DNA from 2 places in the Ferrimonas lipolytica genome. Region 1 is predicted to be linked to the other one. Evidence: predicted binding sites of a transcription regulator. Region 1 holds the regulator's gene; the other holds the start of a gene.
The links. The regulator ArgR, encoded in region 1, controls arginine synthesis, uptake and breakdown. The targets are predictions, from matches to a motif close to ANTGAATANNTATTCANT.

Region 1 (8,928 bases):
AATACCGACGTTGATTTGGCTAACACTAAGATGGCCATCAACCCGTTCTGTGAGATCGCTGTAGAAGAAGCAGTGCGCCTGAAAGAGAAAGGTGCAGCAGACGAAATTGTGGTGGTATCCATCGGCGACAAATCCTGCCAAGAGCAATTACGTACCGCGTTAGCTTTGGGAGCCGATCGCGCAATCCAAGTTGATGTGAGTGAAGCGCCAGATCCGCTGTCGATTGCCAAGTTATTAAACAAAGTTGTTGAACAAGAACAACCAGGGTTGGTGTTGTTGGGTAAGCAGGCGATCGATTCAGATAATAACCAGACAGGACAGATGCTAGCTGCACTGGCTGGAATGGCACAAGCGACCTTTGCATCTGAATTGCAGGTTGCTGATGGTCAAGCCACGGTAACCCGTGAGATTGATGGCGGTATGCAAACGCTGGCATTGAAACTGCCAGCAGTGGTGACCACAGATCTACGCTTGAACGAGCCGCGTTACGCGTCGCTACCAAACATCATGAAGGCTAAAAGAAAGCCGCTTGCGGTTGTAACCCCTGCTGATCTGGGTGTGGAAGTCTCTCACAACATCACTACCTTGCGCGTTGATACGCCGCCGGTACGAAGTGCTGGTGTCAAGGTAAGCTCGGTTGCCGAGCTGGTAGAGAAACTGAAATCTGAAGCCAAAGTGCTTTAAGCTGCCCCAATCAGAAGGAATTGAATTATGACCACACTGGTTATTGCTGAACATGACAATACTGAGCTAAAGCCCGCAACCTTGAATACTATTGCTGCGGCGCAAGCCATTGGCAACGACATCACCGTTTTGGTGGCCGGAGTAGGCTGCCAACCAGCGGCTGAGCAGGCGGCGCAAGCGGTTGGAGTAAGTAAGGTATTAATTGCTGATAACGGTAGCTACCAACATCAACTGGCTGAAAATGTATCTTTGTTGGTGGCTGAGCTAGGTAAGGACTATCAACATATCTTGGCTCCAGCTACCTCCATCGGTAAAAACCTGCTGCCACGAGTTGCCGCCTTACTGGATGTGAATCAGATCTCCGATATCATTTCGGTTGAGAGCGTTGACACCTTCACTCGTCCTATCTATGCCGGCAACGCCATTGCTACGGTCCAATCTGCCGATGCGATCAAGGTGATTACCGTTCGCGGTACCGGTTTCGACGCAGTGGCGGCAACGGGTGGCACTGCCGTGGTTGAAGCGGTAACTGCAGTGCACAACGCTGATATTTCAAATTACGTGTCGGAGCAACTGGCTGAATCAGACCGTCCAGAGTTGACCGCTGCTGAGGTGATTATCTCTGGTGGTCGAGGTATGGGCAATGGCGACAATTTTGCCCTGCTTGATGGTATTGCCGATAAGTTGGGGGCCGCAGTTGGTGCCTCGCGCGCTGCTGTCGATGCCGGTTTTGTACCTAATGACATGCAGGTTGGTCAAACGGGCAAGATCGTCGCGCCTAACCTTTACATCGCAGTGGGAATATCTGGTGCCATTCAACACCTCGCTGGAATGAAGGACTCAAAGATCATTGTTGCTATTAACAAAGATGAGGAAGCGCCCATCTTCCAAGTGGCAGACTATGGTTTGGTTGCCGACCTATTTGATGTGTTACCTGAGCTTGAAGCCGCATTGTAACCAATCACATTACTCAATACGGCACCTTCGGGTGTCGTTTTTTGCAACAATACCCGAGTGTTGTTCTAGGTAATTTGAGTCTATGTTACATTGCGGATACTATTGTTAAGGATAATTATTAACATTTGCACTTGGAGTTTACATGCGTCAGATTTTTGCTTTAGTTGCGTTGCTGCTCAGCGTTACAGCTCAAGCTGCTGAAACCGTTACCATCTATTCTTACCGTCAGCCTTTTTTAATTGCACCTATGTTGGAAAAGTTCACTGCTGAAACGGGCATTGAAACCGAGGTAGTGTTTGCTAAAAAGGGGTTAGATGAACGCCTTAAGCGTGAAGGTAGACTAACCCCCGCCGATGTAATGTTGACCACTGATATCTCTCGCTTAGCTAACCTGGTCGCGATGGACTTAGTCCAGCCGGTAGAGAGTGAAATCTTGACGAAAAACTTACCCGCGCAATACCGGGACCCATCCAACAATTGGTTTGCTTTGACTGTACGCGTGCGCAATGTTTACAGCTCTAAAGAGCGAGTTGGTAAAGCCAACTTAAGCTACGAAGATCTCGCAAAGCCTGAGTTTAAAGGCAAGATTTGTACTCGCTCCGGTAAGAACGCTTATAACATTGCCTTAGTATCGTCGATGATTGCTCACCACGGTGAAACCAAGACCATTGAATGGCTGCAAGGCGTTAAGGCTAATCTTGCACGCAAGCCACAGGGTAATGATCGTGCTCAAATTAAGGCAATAGCTGAAGGGGTTTGTGACTACGCCATTGGCAACAGCTACTACTTCGGAAAGATGCTGAGCGATGAGAAACAGCGTCCCTTTGCTGACCAAGTGGAGATTAACTTCCCTAACCAAGCTGATCGTGGTGCACACGTAAACGTTTCTGGTGCTGCGCTAACTAAGTACTCAAAGCATCCTGAAGCAGCAATCAAATTGCTTGAATTCTTATCAGCACCAATAGCACAGCAGATGTATGCGGAAGCAAATATGGAATATCCAGTGAATCCCATGGTTAAGCCTTCTGAGCTGGTATCGAGCTGGGGCAGCTTCAAATCTGATGACTTGCCGGTTCACCGTTTAGCTGAATACCATCAGGATGCGGTTAAGCTGCTTGATAAAGTGAAGTTTGATCTATAACCGATGAACCATTCCCTCAATCGTCGCTGGTTGTATGGCGGAATGATGATTACCTTGTTGCTGTTAGCGCCTGTTGGGGCGCTACTGCAACAGGGAATGATGCCAGCCAGTGAGGTGTTTACCGATCTGGCCTCGTCGGTGTTAGGGGATTACATAATAAACACCACTTTGCTGGTTCTAATGGTGGCGTTAGGCAGTGCTGTTATTGGTGTTCCTGCGGCGTGGTTAGTGGCCATGTGCCGTTTCCCACTGCAACGGCAGCTGCAATGGGCGCTGTTGTTACCCTTAGCGATGCCAGCGTATTTAGTCGCTTACGTTTATACCGACCTACTTGACTATGCAGGCCCCGTGCAAAAGGCGCTGCGTAACTGGTTTGGCTGGCACAGCCCCAGTGATTACTACTTTCCCGAAGTCCGCACTCTTGGTGGCGCTGCTATCATGCTGGCCTTGGTGTTGTTCCCATATGTGTTTATGTTAGCTCGCACTGCTTTTTTGGAGCAGGCGGGCAATTTGGTGCAAGCCAGTCGTACCTTAGGGTGTAGTCCGTGGAGGAGTTTCTTTCGGGTTAGTTTACCGCTTGCCCGCCCAGCGATTGTGGTTGGTGTGGCGTTGGTGGGCATGGAAACCATGGCTGACTTTGCCACTGTAAATTACTTTGCCGTGAACACCCTCACCACAGCGGTTTACGATGTTTGGCTAGGCTACGGCAGCATTAGTGCAGCGGCGAGATTATCTTGTTTGATGTTGCTCGGGGTGATGTTGTTGATTGCGGTTGAGCGCAGAGGCCGAGCACAACAAAAGCTGTTTCAACGTGGCGATAATCAGCAATCGTTTCATCCCTATACACTTGGTGGTTGGCGGGCTTGGTTGGCTTGCGGCTATTGCGTCACGATGCTGTTATTGGCCTTTGTATTGCCAGCTGCCATTTTGCTGAATTACGCTATCGCCTACTTGGATTGGAGCGAGCTAGATAAGTTTTGGCAGTTTAGCGGTAACAGTTTACTGGTTGCCGTGCTGGTGGCCCTGCTGTCTATTACGGTCGCATTGTTATTGCAATTCCTTGCACGCACCGGTGTGGCTAACTGGCCAAGTCAGATAGCGGGTTTTGGTTATGCATTGCCGGGTACCGTATTAGCCATTGGCGTGTTGATCCCGCTAACGTGGCTGGATTACCGTATTAATGATGTTGCTCAATGGCTGGAACAACCATTACCGGGACTGGTGTTATCAGGTTCGATGCTGGCGCTGTTGTTTGGTTACACTGTTCGTTTCTTAGCGGTGGCCTTGGGCAGTGTTGAATCAAGCTATAAGCGGATAAACCCAAATTTGGATATGGCGGCAGCCACTATGGGGTGTCAATCGCCGCAGATCTTACGCCGTATCCATCTGCCTTTACTACGGCGGGGGCTGCTGACCGGAGCGGTTATTGTATTTATGGAGTCGATGAAGGAGTTACCAGCAGCACTACTACTGAAACCGATAGGCTTTGAAACCCTAGCGACCTACGTCTATCAATTTGTTTCTGATGAAGCGTTGGAACTCGGTGCCTTACCTGCGTTAGTGATTGTCGCCGCTGGACTGCTGCCGGTATGGTTACTGAATCGAAGTTTGGAACAGTCACAATGACAACGACGCTCGAACTGAAACAGCTCCGCTGTAACTACGACGATAAAACGGTACTAGATGGCATCAACCTAACCGTTAAAGATAATGAGATTCTGGCTTTGCTTGGCCCAAGTGGGTGCGGCAAAACTACACTGCTGCGGGCAATCGCCGGTTTACAGGCCGATGTGCAAGGGGAGATCTGGCTGCAGCAACGGTGCTTAACTGCGGCCGGTAAACAGCTCCCACCTGAGCAGCGTAACGTTGGTATTATCTTTCAGGATTATGCTCTGTTTCCTCATTTAACGGTGGCTGACAATATCAGTTTTGGTTTGCAAGGCATGACCAGTGCGTGCAAACGTGAACGGGTCAATGAGATGCTCGAACTGGTGCGGCTTGAGGGGTTAGGGAAACGTTATATTCATCAACTCTCCGGTGGGCAGCAACAACGGGTCGCTATTGCTCGGGCGCTAGCTTATCGACCTAAGTTACTTTTATTAGATGAACCATTTTCCAATATTGATTCACAGGTTCGCACTGAGATGATGCGAGAAATTCGCCAGATCTTGCAGTCGCAAAAAGTGAGTGCCGTTTTCGTTACTCATGCTAAAGAGGAAGCGTTTGCCTTTGCGGATAAGTTGGCCTTGATGCATCAAGGTCAAGTGGTGCAACAGGGGCAAGCGGAACAGCTTTACCGATTTCCCGCGAGCCGTTTTGTTGCCGATTTTCTTGGTGGAGGGAATTATCTTGATGCGGTGGTCAGTGCCGTCGATGAGGTTGAAACTCCGCTTGGTTCGATCAAAAGCTTAAACCCGCTTTCATACCCGCCTGCCCACCAAGGGAAGCTACTGTTGAGACCACAGCAACTTAACCTAGTAGCCGATGATGATGGCAGCGGCATTGTTACCGCGCGTAACTTCAGCGGTACCTATTGCGATTATCAGGTTGAGGTAGGTCCGATTAGCCTAGCAGTGCGTTCGGAACGGTTAGATCTAGCTCAAGGAGCTAAGGTTGCAGTGTCTGCTTTACCTCACGCGTTGATTTTATTGTAATTGATGTTGGTTTTAGCGTTATCCTACTTGCTTGATTGCGGCTCAGTGAGCAAACTATTGCCAGTTGAATTTTGAAGGATAAGACAATGCCGAGAGAGCAGGGTGGGATCTGTGCAGAGGGTAATCTGCATGGGTTATATATGATGTTTAATGCCTACGAAGGAGCTGAGTTGGCATTGCCAGGAGTATTAGCTGGATTAGCGTCATGGCTGCAAAGCTCTGCTGATCGCAATGCTGATTGTGCCTTTAATGGTTTTGTTGCCGTTGGTGCTAACTATTGGGATACCTTGTACCCAAACCAGCGTCCGCCATTGCTTAATCCGTTCCCACAATATTCAGCTGAAGATCGGCACACTCCAAGCCAGCCGGTTGATCTGTTTATCCACCTGCGCAGCGACCGCCTCGACTTTAACCATGTCGTGGCGCAAGAAGTGTGTCGTCGTTTGGTTGGCTTTGCTGAATTGGTCGAGGAGGTGCGTAGTTTCCGTTACCTTGATAACCGTGACTTTACCGGTTTTGTTGATGGCACTGAAAACCCTACAGGCAGCCATCGGCGTGAGGTTGCCTTAGTCGCCGAAGGTGAGTTTGCTGGTGGTAGTTACGTTCATACCCAGCGTTACGTACACAATATGGCGCAGTGGCAACAACAATCGATAAAGACTCAAGAAGATACCATCGGTCGCACCAAGGTTGATAACGTTGAGTATCCATCAGCAGCCAAGCCTGCTTACTGTCATATTAAGCGTACCAATCTTAAAGATGAACACGGCAAAGGCATGGAGATTTTACGTCAAAGCATGCCTTACGGTGATATGAAGGAGCAGGGACTGTTCTTTATCAGCTGTTGTTATACCCCGGTACACTTTGAGAAGCAGTTGCATTCGATGGTTGTCGGTGATGGCCACGGCCACCACGATCACTTGCTGAACTATACACAAGCGGTAACGGGGGCTTCATTTTTTGCACCGTCGCTCGACTTTTTAGAGCAAGCTGCGAATCTATAAGCTGCCACAAAAAACGCCTGACTTAATCGTTAGGCGTTTTTGTATCTAGCGACTTAACTGGTAGAGGCTAATCGACGTAATTGAACAGTTCTTTGATCATCGCTAAGGTTGGCTCTAATTGAGCGTGGCTGGTTGGAGCGATGAAGATGGTATCGTCGCCTGCGATGGTGCCTAAAATCCCCTCAGCTTTACCCATGGAGTCCAACAGACGAGCAATCAATTGGGCGGCGCCTGGACTAGCGTGAACGACGATCATGCTGCCGTTATGATCAACATCTAATACTAGATTACGAAGCTGTGCATTCGCCGTTGGTACCCCAAGCTCTGCAGGTAAGCAGTACACCATCTCTTGCTTAGCGTTACGAGTGCGTACTGCCCCAAACTTGCTAAGCATCCGCGATACCTTGGACTGGTTAATATTGCTGAACCCTTCCCCTTGCAGTGCGGTAACGATCTCGCCTTGTGAGCCAAATCGCTCCTCTTTCAAGATCGATTTGAATACTCGTACTAGTTCGTCTTGCTGATGGCCTGTCTTCATAAGTGCTTTAATACAACAAAGTTAGCTTTTAAGGAGGGTTAGGTTGCATAAATAGTGCTTATAAAGCAAGAGTGATTCATATATACGGCATAAAAATTCATCATTACGTATTATCTACAGCCATTTTTGCTGCCATTGACAGTATTGATACCAGTCATTGCGAAACGTCTTACCTTTGGGTATTGTGGGCGCCAATAGAGTGATGTCTATCACATTTTCATGGAAAGATGGAGACAACGATGAAAGTTGCAGTATTGGGTGCCGCAGGTGGCATTGGTCAGGCCTTAGCCCTGTTGTTGAAACTGAACCTGCCTGCTGGCAGTAAATTGGCATTGTATGACATTGCGCCAGTAACCCCGGGCGTAGCAAAAGACATTAGCCACATACCTACCGATGTGGAAGCAACCGGCTTTGCCGGCGAAGACCCAAGCCCAGCGCTTGAGGGAGCTGACGTAGTACTGATCTCAGCGGGTGTTGCCCGTAAGCCAGGTATGGACCGTTCTGATCTGTTCAATATTAATGCCGGTATTATTCGGAACCTAACCGCTAAGGTCGCTGCAGTAGCTCCAACAGCGTGTATCGGCATTATCACCAATCCAGTAAACACTACAGTGGCGATTGCTGCTGAAGTGCTAAAAGAAGCGGGTGTTTACGACAAGAATAAATTGTTCGGCGTAACCACGTTGGATGTGATCCGCAGTGAAACCTTTATTGCTGAAGCAAAAGGCTTGAACGTTGCAGATGTTAAGCTAAATGTAATTGGTGGCCATAGCGGTGTGACTATCTTGCCACTGCTGTCCCAAGTTAAGGGCGTTGAGTTTAGCGCTGAGGAAATTGCCAGCCTGACTCACCGTATCCAGAACGCCGGAACAGAAGTAGTAGAAGCTAAAGCCGGTGGCGGTTCTGCCACATTGTCGATGGCGCAAGCGGCTTGTCGCTTTGGTTTAGCGGTTGTTCGAGGTTTACAAGGTGAGCAGGGCGTAATTGAGTGCGCTTACGTTGAAGGCGCAGGTGAACACGCTCGTTTCTTTGCTCAGCCGATTGAACTTGGTACCGCGGGTGTTAAAGCCATTTTGCCGTACGGTGGCCTCAGTGCTTTCGAGCAAGATGCACTGACCGGCATGCTCGAGACTCTTAAGGGTGATATTCACATTGGTGAAGAGTTCGTTAAGTAATAATGCTCTTTGCTAGTGCTAACAAACCGACGCTGATGCGTCGGTTTTTTTATGCTTTGATGTTGCCAATGCGCCGAGCCAATCACATTCTTCGCCACTGCGATATCGTCAACTGTATGCCAATTCAATTGGAGCCTATGAAACGCTGGACTTGGTGTTGATATGCACTTAGGTCTGCTACTGGGGTTGGCAGGCGAGGGTATAAGTCAGGGGGGAACTGCTAATTTCTGGCGCAGCAATCGGCATGATGATGCTGTTGTCGGTATTGGTTATTCGTGAGTAGCTTAGTGTTGGGCGATGCTAGTGATAGCCAAGGCATTGCCCGAGCGTTTCAGTTGAGTGAGCTAGCGGGTGCATTCGTAGGGTTGGTAATAACAGTTCATTTATTACTGCCGTTGCTCAGCTCGTACTAACGACACTCTTTTCTCGGCGCTAGATACAACAACACGCCTACAGCGGTAGGCGTGTTGGTAAGCTAGGCGAAACGCCGCGGATTAGCTTTGGCTTTTCACTGTGACGAACTCAGGGTACGCATCAATACCACAATCTGATGCATCCATGCCGTTGTACTCTTCCTCTTCGGTAACACGGATCCCCATGGAGTATTTAAGCGCTACCCATACTACGAAGCTGGTGCTAAATACCCAAGCGAAGATGATGGCAGCACCCAGTAGCTGGCCGCCAAAGGTGGCGTCGGCATTGGATACTGGTACTGCTAACAAACCAAATAGGCCACACACGCCGTGAACTGAAATTGCACCCACAGGGTCGTCCA
Region 2 (8,928 bases), 2.0 Mb from region 1:
TGACAGAGGTCAGACCACCACATAAACTGTGACTCATCACACGAAATTACATTACCCATGTGATTTGACGCCAAGATAAGGAGTAACACCGTGATAACCCTAATTTGGAGCCTAACCAGCATAATTGTGCTGGGCGCGTTGATCTACCAACGCCGTTCGTTAACTCAATTTACTGTTGCCGCCGCGCTATTCCTCGCCGCAGGCACCGCCTTGGGCCATGTTGGTATCATCCCGTGGGTAATCTTTGCCATTATCGCCATTCCTGTGAATGTTGACTCGGTGCGTAAACAATACCTAACCAAGCCAATGTTGAAAGCCTACCAAGGCATCATGCCGGAAATGTCTGAAACCGAAAAAGACGCCATTGAAGCCGGTACAACCTGGTGGGATTCAGAACTCTTCTCCGGTGCACCAGACTGGAAAACCTTACACAACTACCCTAAGCCGACCCTAACGGCTGAAGAGCAGGCTTTCATCGACGGTCCTGTTGAAGAAGTGATGGCAATGGTGGATGACTTTGAGGTTACCCACACTCTGGCGGATCTGCCTCAAGATGTATGGCAGTACCTGAAAGACAACAAGTTCTTTGCCATGATCATCAAGAAGCAGTATGGCGGCTTAGAGTTTACCCCATACGCCCAATCGCAGATTTTGCAGAAACTGGCTGGTCACAGCTCAGTACTCTCCTCAACTGTTGGCGTGCCTAACTCATTGGGTCCAGGTGAATTGCTGCAACATTACGGCACTGAAGAGCAAAAGAATTACTACCTGCCACGCTTAGCTATTGGTCAAGAGATCCCATGTTTCGCTCTAACCAGCCCTGAAGCGGGTTCCGATGCCGGCTCTATCCCTGATTACGGCATCGTCTGTAAGGGCGAATGGGAAGGTAAAGAAGTTCTGGGTATGAAGCTAACTTGGAACAAGCGCTACATTACCCTAGCCCCGGTATCTACCGTACTTGGTTTGGCTTTCAAACTACGCGATCCAGACGGCTTGATTGGCGACAAGAAAGAGATTGGCATTACCTGTGCGTTGATCCCGACCGATATGCAAGGTGTTGAGATTGGCCGCCGCCACTTCCCGTTGAACACCATGTTCCAAAACGGCCCGACCCGTGGTAACCAGGTGTTTGTCCCACTGGATTACATTATTGGTGGCCAAGAGATGGCAGGCCAAGGCTGGCGCATGCTGGTTGAATGTTTGTCGGTTGGTCGTGGTATCACCCTGCCATCAAGCGCTGCTGGTGGCATGAAGACCGTTGCTGGCGCAACCGGAGCCTACTCTCGTATCCGCCGTCAGTTCAAACTACCAATCGGTAAGATGGAAGGCATTGAAGAGCCATTAGCGCGGATTGGCGGTAACGCTTACCTAATGGACGCGGTGTCCACCTTAACAACAACCGGTTTAAACCTTGGTGAAAAACCATCGGTTATCTCCGCTATCGTCAAGATGCACCTGACCGACCGGATGCAGAAATGCATCATTGACGCCATGGATATCCACGGCGGTAAAGGGGTCTGTTTAGGGCCAAACAACTACTTGGGTCGTGGCTACCAAGGTGCGCCAATTGCGATCACCGTAGAGGGTGCCAACATCCTAACTCGTTCCATGATCATCTATGGTCAGGGCGCAATCCGATGCCACCCATACATCTTAAACGAGATGCAAGCGGCCTTTGATGAAGATAAGCAAAAGGGCTTAGCTGACTTCGACAAAGCCATTTGGGGCCACGTTGGTTTCGTATTTACTAACTTAGTTCGCAGTGTATGGCTTGGCCTAACCGGTGGCCGTTTGAGCAACAGCCCATACCAAGACGAAACCAAGCGCTACTACCAGCAGATGAACCGTTTCAGTGCCAACCTAGCGCTACTATCGGATATCGCAATGGCACTGCTTGGCGGCGACTTGAAGCGCAAAGAGCGTACCTCTGCTCGTCTAGGTGACTTACTCAGCCAACTGTTCCTGACCTCTGGCGCGTTGAAGCGTTATAACGACGATGGTCGTATGGCTGATGACCTACCACTGCTGCGTTGGGGTGTTGAGGATTCACTGTACAAACTGCAAACCGCACAGATTGAGTTGTTAGAAAACTTCCCAATGTTTGGTGGCCTACTGAAGTTCCTGCTGTTCCCATTCGGACGCCCAATTAAACGCCCGTCTGACAAAAATGACCACCAAGTTGCGCGTATTTTGCAAACCCCAAGTGCCACTCGTGACCGCCTGATTGCTGGCCAGTGGTTAGCAAACCACGATAGAAATGCGCTCGGCAAGCTGGAGCATACCTTGGGCTTGATCCTTAAAGCCGAGCCACTGTACGACAAAGTATGTAAAGCTGCCGGTAAGAAACTGCCGTTTATGTTCCTCGACCGTATTGCTGCTCAAGGCCTTGAGCTTGGCGCTATCACCGCTGAAGAAGCACAGCTTCTTAATGAAGCGGAAGCCGGTCGTCTGGCGACCATCAACGTTGATGACTTTGACTCCGACGAGTTGAAATCCAACCCTGTTATCGCCCAGCAAAACGACAAAGCCGCTTAACTTTATAAGATAAGCTAACAAGGGAGCCGTTAGGCTCCCTTTCTTTTTAGTTAGTTCTCCCACCACGCTAAAACTCCCAGTGATTTCAACACCAGTAGCTATAATAACTATAAGCACAAAAGACGTGAGGTTATTATGGGACGCGAAACAGTTGCCTCGTTTATCGCCATCATTGCCGCTTTTTGTTGGAGCCATCCATTGGTATTAACTCCGACAAGCCAAACCGGCGCAGATATGGGCCCCCTCGGCTATGGTTTGCTGCTGTTGCCAATTCTTACTGCCATCGCCGTCTCTGCTTCGAAAGAACACTTAGCTATTCTATTTGGGTCATCCCAAGTTGTTTTGGTCATAGTGATTAGCCTACAACTCAGTAGTGGTCCAACATTCTGGTTGCATGGCTTAGGCGTAGCTGCCGTACTAGGGCTGATGCAAGCGATGGAACATGCCGCTATGGTGACAGAAACCTATAGCGACAGTTCACTCAACCAGTCGGCCACCAACATCAAATACTTCTAAACTGGCCCGGTTGCCACCGAAGTTAACGGCATTGCTCAGTAAAAAGGCGAGCATAAAATAAAAAGAGGCGTATACTGTGCGCCCCGGTTCTCAGTACTGACTGTGTTCTGTGCTGCCGGAGAATCTGAACTTGGATAACCCCCCTAGGAACCTGTCACCATGGCTCAAAGCAAAAAATTCTCACTGTCGGTAGAACAAACCGAAGATAAGTGGACCGCAAAAATCATCCGTAAAGTGTCCAACCGCAAGACCATGGTGTCTAAAAAGAAGGGTCGTTTTGCCACTGAAGCTGAAGCACAAGCTTGGGGTGAAGAGATGCTGCAAGAGTTCCAAAAGAACCAAGCAGAGCGTAACGACCGTCACGCTAAAACCCGTATTGAGCGTGAAGCCGTTGCTGCTCGCCAAGCTGAAAAGGCGGAACAAAAAGCCGCTGAAAAACGCGCCTTACGTGCCGAAGCCTTAGGTGACGAGTTTGACGCCGATGACGTTGCTGAAGACGAAGAGTTCGATTTCAGCGACTTTGATAGCGAAGAGTAAGCACTCCTCAATATCAACAAAAAACCAGCCGTAAGGCTGGTTTTTTGATTTTATAAGCTCAACTATTTTGCTTTGAAATCAAGATAGTCCGCAGATAGCGGCAGCGGTTGCGCTAAATTGAGCCCAACCTGTGTCGCCGCCCGCCGCGCCTCATTGCTTGGGTGACTGCTTAACCAGCTTGAACTATTTCCGTTTTCTAGTACATCAAATAACGCCGTAACACCGCCGCTGTGACCATATAGAGCCACGACAGCCGCTAACGCTAATTGATCTGCTTCAGCTTCATCATCCCGACTAAAGGACAACATGGTGAATTGGCTCGACAGCTGTAACAACGCTTGGTTTTCTATTCCCAATAAGATTGATAACCCAGTAATGCTAAGGTTTTTTGATAGTGACTTAATCACGTGACGTTGGCGTACATGAGCCAGTTCATGAGCGACCACCATCGCTAACGCATTCTCCGACGGCAACGCTTCAATCAATCCGCTAAAGATAACGATTTCGCCGCCTAATCCGGCAAAGGCGTTGATCTGCTCGTCCTCAATCAACGTGACCTTCACATCGATATCGTCTTGCATCGGCTTAACCGCTAGCAACCGTGCCAATAGCTCATCCATCTGTCGCTGTGCTGGAGACTCTACTCTTTGAGCAGACCACGCAGGTGCCAACCGTTGCTCCCACGAGAATGGAATAAACTGTCCCAATTGACCGATGGCTAGGTTAATCAATAGCACTACTACGCTAATCGCCAAACCAACGCCTGCAACCAGAATAAAAAAATCTGGCAGTGGTGAACCTGACTTATGGTTATTTTCTGGGGTAGGACGATTAACGAACTGGCTCATCGCTCACTACCGCCGTACCATATGCATAAACCTCAACCGAGACTTGGCTCTTATCGTCTCCTTGGCCAATTGCTGAGGTTTCAATACGCATATTGAACACCGCATTGGCACCAAGTTGTTCAGCTTCTTGCTTCATTCGCACAATCGATTCTCTGCGCGCCCGTTCAATCAATGACTCAAATGAACTAACGTTGCCGCCAACAATGTTGCGAAGCGACGCCACAAAGCTCTTAAAGTAATCCACCGCTATAACGGTATTACCCCCCACCAAGCTAACCCGACAGGGTTGGAATTGCGCTGGCACCTCTTTGGTATTAAACACCAATATCGACTGCAACCGAGCTTCTTCTTGGCGCAGACGTTTGAAATGTCGTTGCTCTGCATAGCGCCCAAACACGAAGCCTAAGCCAATCAACAACAGTACCCCAATGAGTGTCTGCATTGGTTACTCCACTACAACCGCAGTACCGTAGGCAAACAATTCCGCCGCACCGGAGGTCACTGATGACGTTGAGAAGCGAACATTGATTACCGCATTAGCTCCAATGGCGATAGCTTGTTCGGTCATCCGTTCGACCGCTTGCTCTCGGGATTCTTGCAGCAGTTCGGTATAACCAACCAATTCGCCACCAACGAGATTCTTAAGCCCCGCCATAAAATCACGACCAACATGTTTGGCGCGCACTGTATTACCCTGAACTAAGCCAAGGTGGCTAACGATGGTTTTTCCGGGAATGGTTTCGATATTGGTAAGGGTTATCTTATCCATGACAACTGATTCTCTGCTGATTGAAGCAATCACCATATCACCGCTACCCGCCCTCGCCTATGCTTGGCAACATGCAGATACAACAAAGCCGAGCATAAGCTCGGCTTTGGTTCGCTCTGGCGCTGGTTAGAAAATCAGATGAGCCATGCCAGCAATCACTGGCAGCGATACTAAGGTACGCAGCAAGAACACCACCAATAGCTCAAATGCATTTACTGGGATCTTAGAGCCCAGTAACAAGGCGCCTACTTCTGACATAAAGATAAGTTGGGTAACAGACAAAGCGGCAATCACAAACTTGGTCATGTCATTTTCAATACCTGCAGCAATGATTGATGGAATAAACATATCCGCAAAACCAACCACCATGGTTTCAGAGGCCGCTTCAGCAAACGGGATCTGCAACAGCTCGAGTAACGGTACAAACGGTGCACCCAACCAAGCAAACACTGGGGTAAACTCGGCCACAATAAGTCCCATGGTACCCACAGCCATAACCACTGGTAGTACTCCAAACACCATATCGATGGCATTTTTACAGCTCACGACAATAACGTCAGACAGCTTTTCAATCTTGGCTGCTGTATTTAGAGCATTCTGATAACCGAAAGAGAATACAGTATGACCAGCAGGGATCACCTCAGCGTCTTTAGCGCGCTCGGTGCCATCAATCAGCAGATCTTTCTTATTAGATAACGGTGGTAAACGCGGCACAATCAACGCTACTACTAAACCAGCGACACAAACGGTTAAGTAGAAAGGAATAAACATCGACTCTAAGCCAACCTGAGCAATCACCACCAAACTGAAACTAATGGATACGGCCGAGAAGGTAGTGCCAATAACCGCAGCTTCACGCTGGGTATAACACTTTTCTTCATACTGCTTCGACGACATCAAGATCCCAACGGAGCCATCGCCAAGCCATGACGCAAGGCAGTCAATGGCTGAACGGCCAGGCAGATTAAACAGCGGACGCATCACCTTGGTCAGCAGGCTACCAATCAGTTCGAGCAAGCCAAAGTGGGTCAACAGTGGCAATAACAAACCTGCAAACACAAATACGGCAAATAGCGTTGGCATTAGCTCGGCAAACACAAAAGCACCGGTTAGATCACTGATGATCACTTCAGGGCCTGTTTGAGTGATAACCATAGCAACGAAGGCAGCACCCAATACACGAACAGAAAACCACAGCGGCGACGGATTAAACAGCCCGTTCAGGAATGAGTTGTTGAGAATAAACTGAGGTTTAAACAGTTTGGTGGCAATAGCGGCTAGCGCTGAGACAATCAACACACCACTTACTACCGCGGCAATGTTATCGCCAATAACACCAAGCAGAGCATCTTTCAAAACCGCAATAGGGATAGTAATACCATCGGCGTGAACAACCGGGGTCATAAAGAAAAAGACGCCCAGTATCGATGGGATCAGGAACATCAGGATGTTCCGTAACGAATTATTTTGCATGGTGTGTTGTGCCTGCTTAAAGAGTAATTATCCCAATTATTGATGGTGCCGTAACTGGGATTAATTTCACTTCAGTGCATTTTTATGCACAAGAAGTTATTTGTAGCGGGTATCCTACCGACACTTATTTAGTTTTAAAAGTGCCGACCACTGCGCCTTTAGTGATCGGCATCACACCTTTTAATGCACCATTACCGCGTAATTATTCAGGCGTACCAATTGCCCAACAATATGAATAATAATTAATCAGCCTTGCTGCCGCTGCGACGCATCAACTGCTCTAACAGGTTTGGCGGAACACCATGAATAGTTATGGTATCTCGAGCCGGATCCCACTGCACTCGTTCGCCTAAATGTTGACCATCAAAACTCAAAGAAACACCACCGCCGGTACCGGCAAACTTCTTCAATTGACGCAACGTGCTCTGATCAGCCGGAAACTCCTCAATCAACTCATAGCTGCCATCGCTGGTAAATTGGTGGAAGCTTTCCAAGCCTTTGTCTGCCAACTCATCGGCAATGTCACTGATCTGAACGTTATCACCTGTGGCAATCTGGCTTTTACAGTAGTCGAACACGGCGTCACGGCAATCTTGCTGCTCAGACTTATCGAGTTCTGCCGTGCCAACGTAATCCTCAACCGCCTGCATCAACGCTTTATTTTGCTTTTTAGCATCAATGCCTTCAATACAGCCCATAAAGTCTAAGAAAAAGTCGGCGATCTTACGCCCGGCTCGACCTTTGACGAAGGAGATGTACTTTTTAGAGGTAGGATCGGCCTTCCACTCGGTTAAATCGATGCGGGCAGTCAGCTGCATATTAGACAAATCTAAATGCTCCATGCCGTGTACTTCCATTTCATCGGATACCGCCACTGACGGCTTAGCTGAGATCAGAGCCACAAATAGGTAGTTGCAAGCAACGTGGCTGTAATGAGCCAACAGTAGGTAACCACCAGTGGCAAAATCATACTTAGATAACTCTTTACCAAGCAGATTACTGGCTTGTGCCGTAAACTCTACATAGCCGAGTTCACCGGCTTGCCATTGGGTTAGCGCTTGTTCGAACTCCTCATTGGCTTCACCGGCTGGGGTGCCGTCTTCATTAATAGGAACCCCAAAGTGGCCAAAACCTTTGCCGGCTTTGGCGGTGTATAATCGGTGCAGTTCAGCGATTAGGTCGTCAGCAGCCATCGACTGCTTGAGCGGTTGTGAGCGTAAGCGGCACTCCAGTTGACCATCGTTACCTTGGTTGACTGTGTGGATAATGGCTTGATCGATTTTTATACTCATGGCTTTGGCATTAGTCGTTGGCAGTAAAAGCCGCTATTATATGCCGCCCTTTTTATAACATCACAGGAAAACTCATGGCGATCGTATCTAAATACAGCAATCAACAAGTAGAAACCCTGCTGTCGGATCTGCTGGCAGTGATGGAAAAACACCAAACCCCAACCGATTTGGCGCTTATGTCCCTTGGTAATGCCGCTACCATTATCATTAACAGCAAAATTGCACCGGCAAATCGTGCTGCACTGGCCGAACAGTTTGCGCAAGCTTTGCAGGCATCCATCGATAGCAGTGATGACGCCTAAACAATTGAAATAGCTTGCTGGATTACTGTTTTTATTCACCGTAGGATAACCCTAACTTGTCAGGCCTGAAGCCCTAGAATGCAATTCAACGATCACACCAAAGACAATGTGTCGCCCTTGGTACTGTGGGGACACTGGTTTACCTTTATAAACATGCTGTTAGCAATGCTAATCGCAACACGTTTTTTGTACATCCAAGGCTGGCCTGACACGCTATTGGCCCAGGCGTACATGCTGGTGAACCTGGTTGGCCATTTTGCATTCTTGGGCTTTGCTGGATACTTATTTACTCTGTTTCCAATTACAGTACTGCTGCCGTTTTCGCACATATTGCGCGGCGTTGGTGCTTTGGTTGCAACCATCGGGTTAACCATTTTGGCCTTCGATGCCGAAATTTTTGACCACTATCGACTCCACCTCAATCCATTTGTTCTTGATATCGCCAGCGCTGATATCGGTGCCCTACTCGACAACCCCATTGTGGCCGTATTCCCAATCGCCCTGCTCGCCTTACAGCTAGTGCTAGCCAATGGACTTTGGAAACGATTAGCTCGAGTTCGTCGTCGCCGTATGGGGATTCCGGTGGTAATCGTACTAGCCAGTTGTTTTATCGCGTCGCACTTGGTGCATATTTGGGCCGATGCTACTGGTTACCG

Region 2: the regulator ArgR is predicted to act here: its motif matches at 6,752-6,769, upstream of HER31_RS04265 (YjiH family protein).

The regions. Positions count from the first base shown of each region.
Region 1 is NZ_CP051180.1:2,988,790-2,997,717, reverse strand. It holds gene HER31_RS13725 (electron transfer flavoprotein subunit beta/FixA family protein) at 1-684, shown strand, start outside; gene HER31_RS13720 (electron transfer flavoprotein subunit alpha/FixB family protein) at 712-1,641, shown strand; gene HER31_RS13715 (Fe(3+) ABC transporter substrate-binding protein) at 1,784-2,782, shown strand; gene HER31_RS13710 (ABC transporter permease) at 2,786-4,408, shown strand; gene HER31_RS13705 (ABC transporter ATP-binding protein) at 4,405-5,436, shown strand; gene HER31_RS13700 (Dyp-type peroxidase) at 5,523-6,440, shown strand; gene argR (transcriptional regulator ArgR) at 6,508-6,978, opposite strand; gene mdh (malate dehydrogenase) at 7,218-8,153, shown strand; gene HER31_RS13685 (ammonium transporter) at 8,648-8,928, opposite strand, start outside.
Region 2 is NZ_CP051180.1:896,532-905,459, reverse strand. It holds gene fadE (acyl-CoA dehydrogenase FadE) at 91-2,535, shown strand; gene HER31_RS04290 (hypothetical protein) at 2,671-3,051, shown strand; gene HER31_RS04285 (DUF3622 domain-containing protein) at 3,211-3,588, shown strand; gene HER31_RS04280 (M48 family metallopeptidase) at 3,651-4,436, opposite strand; gene HER31_RS04275 (YbjQ family protein) at 4,420-4,878, opposite strand; gene HER31_RS04270 (YbjQ family protein) at 4,882-5,196, opposite strand; gene HER31_RS04265 (YjiH family protein) at 5,332-6,648, opposite strand; gene yejK (nucleoid-associated protein YejK) at 6,921-7,970, opposite strand; gene HER31_RS04255 (YejL family protein) at 8,045-8,272, shown strand; gene HER31_RS04250 (DUF3413 domain-containing protein) at 8,351-8,928, shown strand, end outside.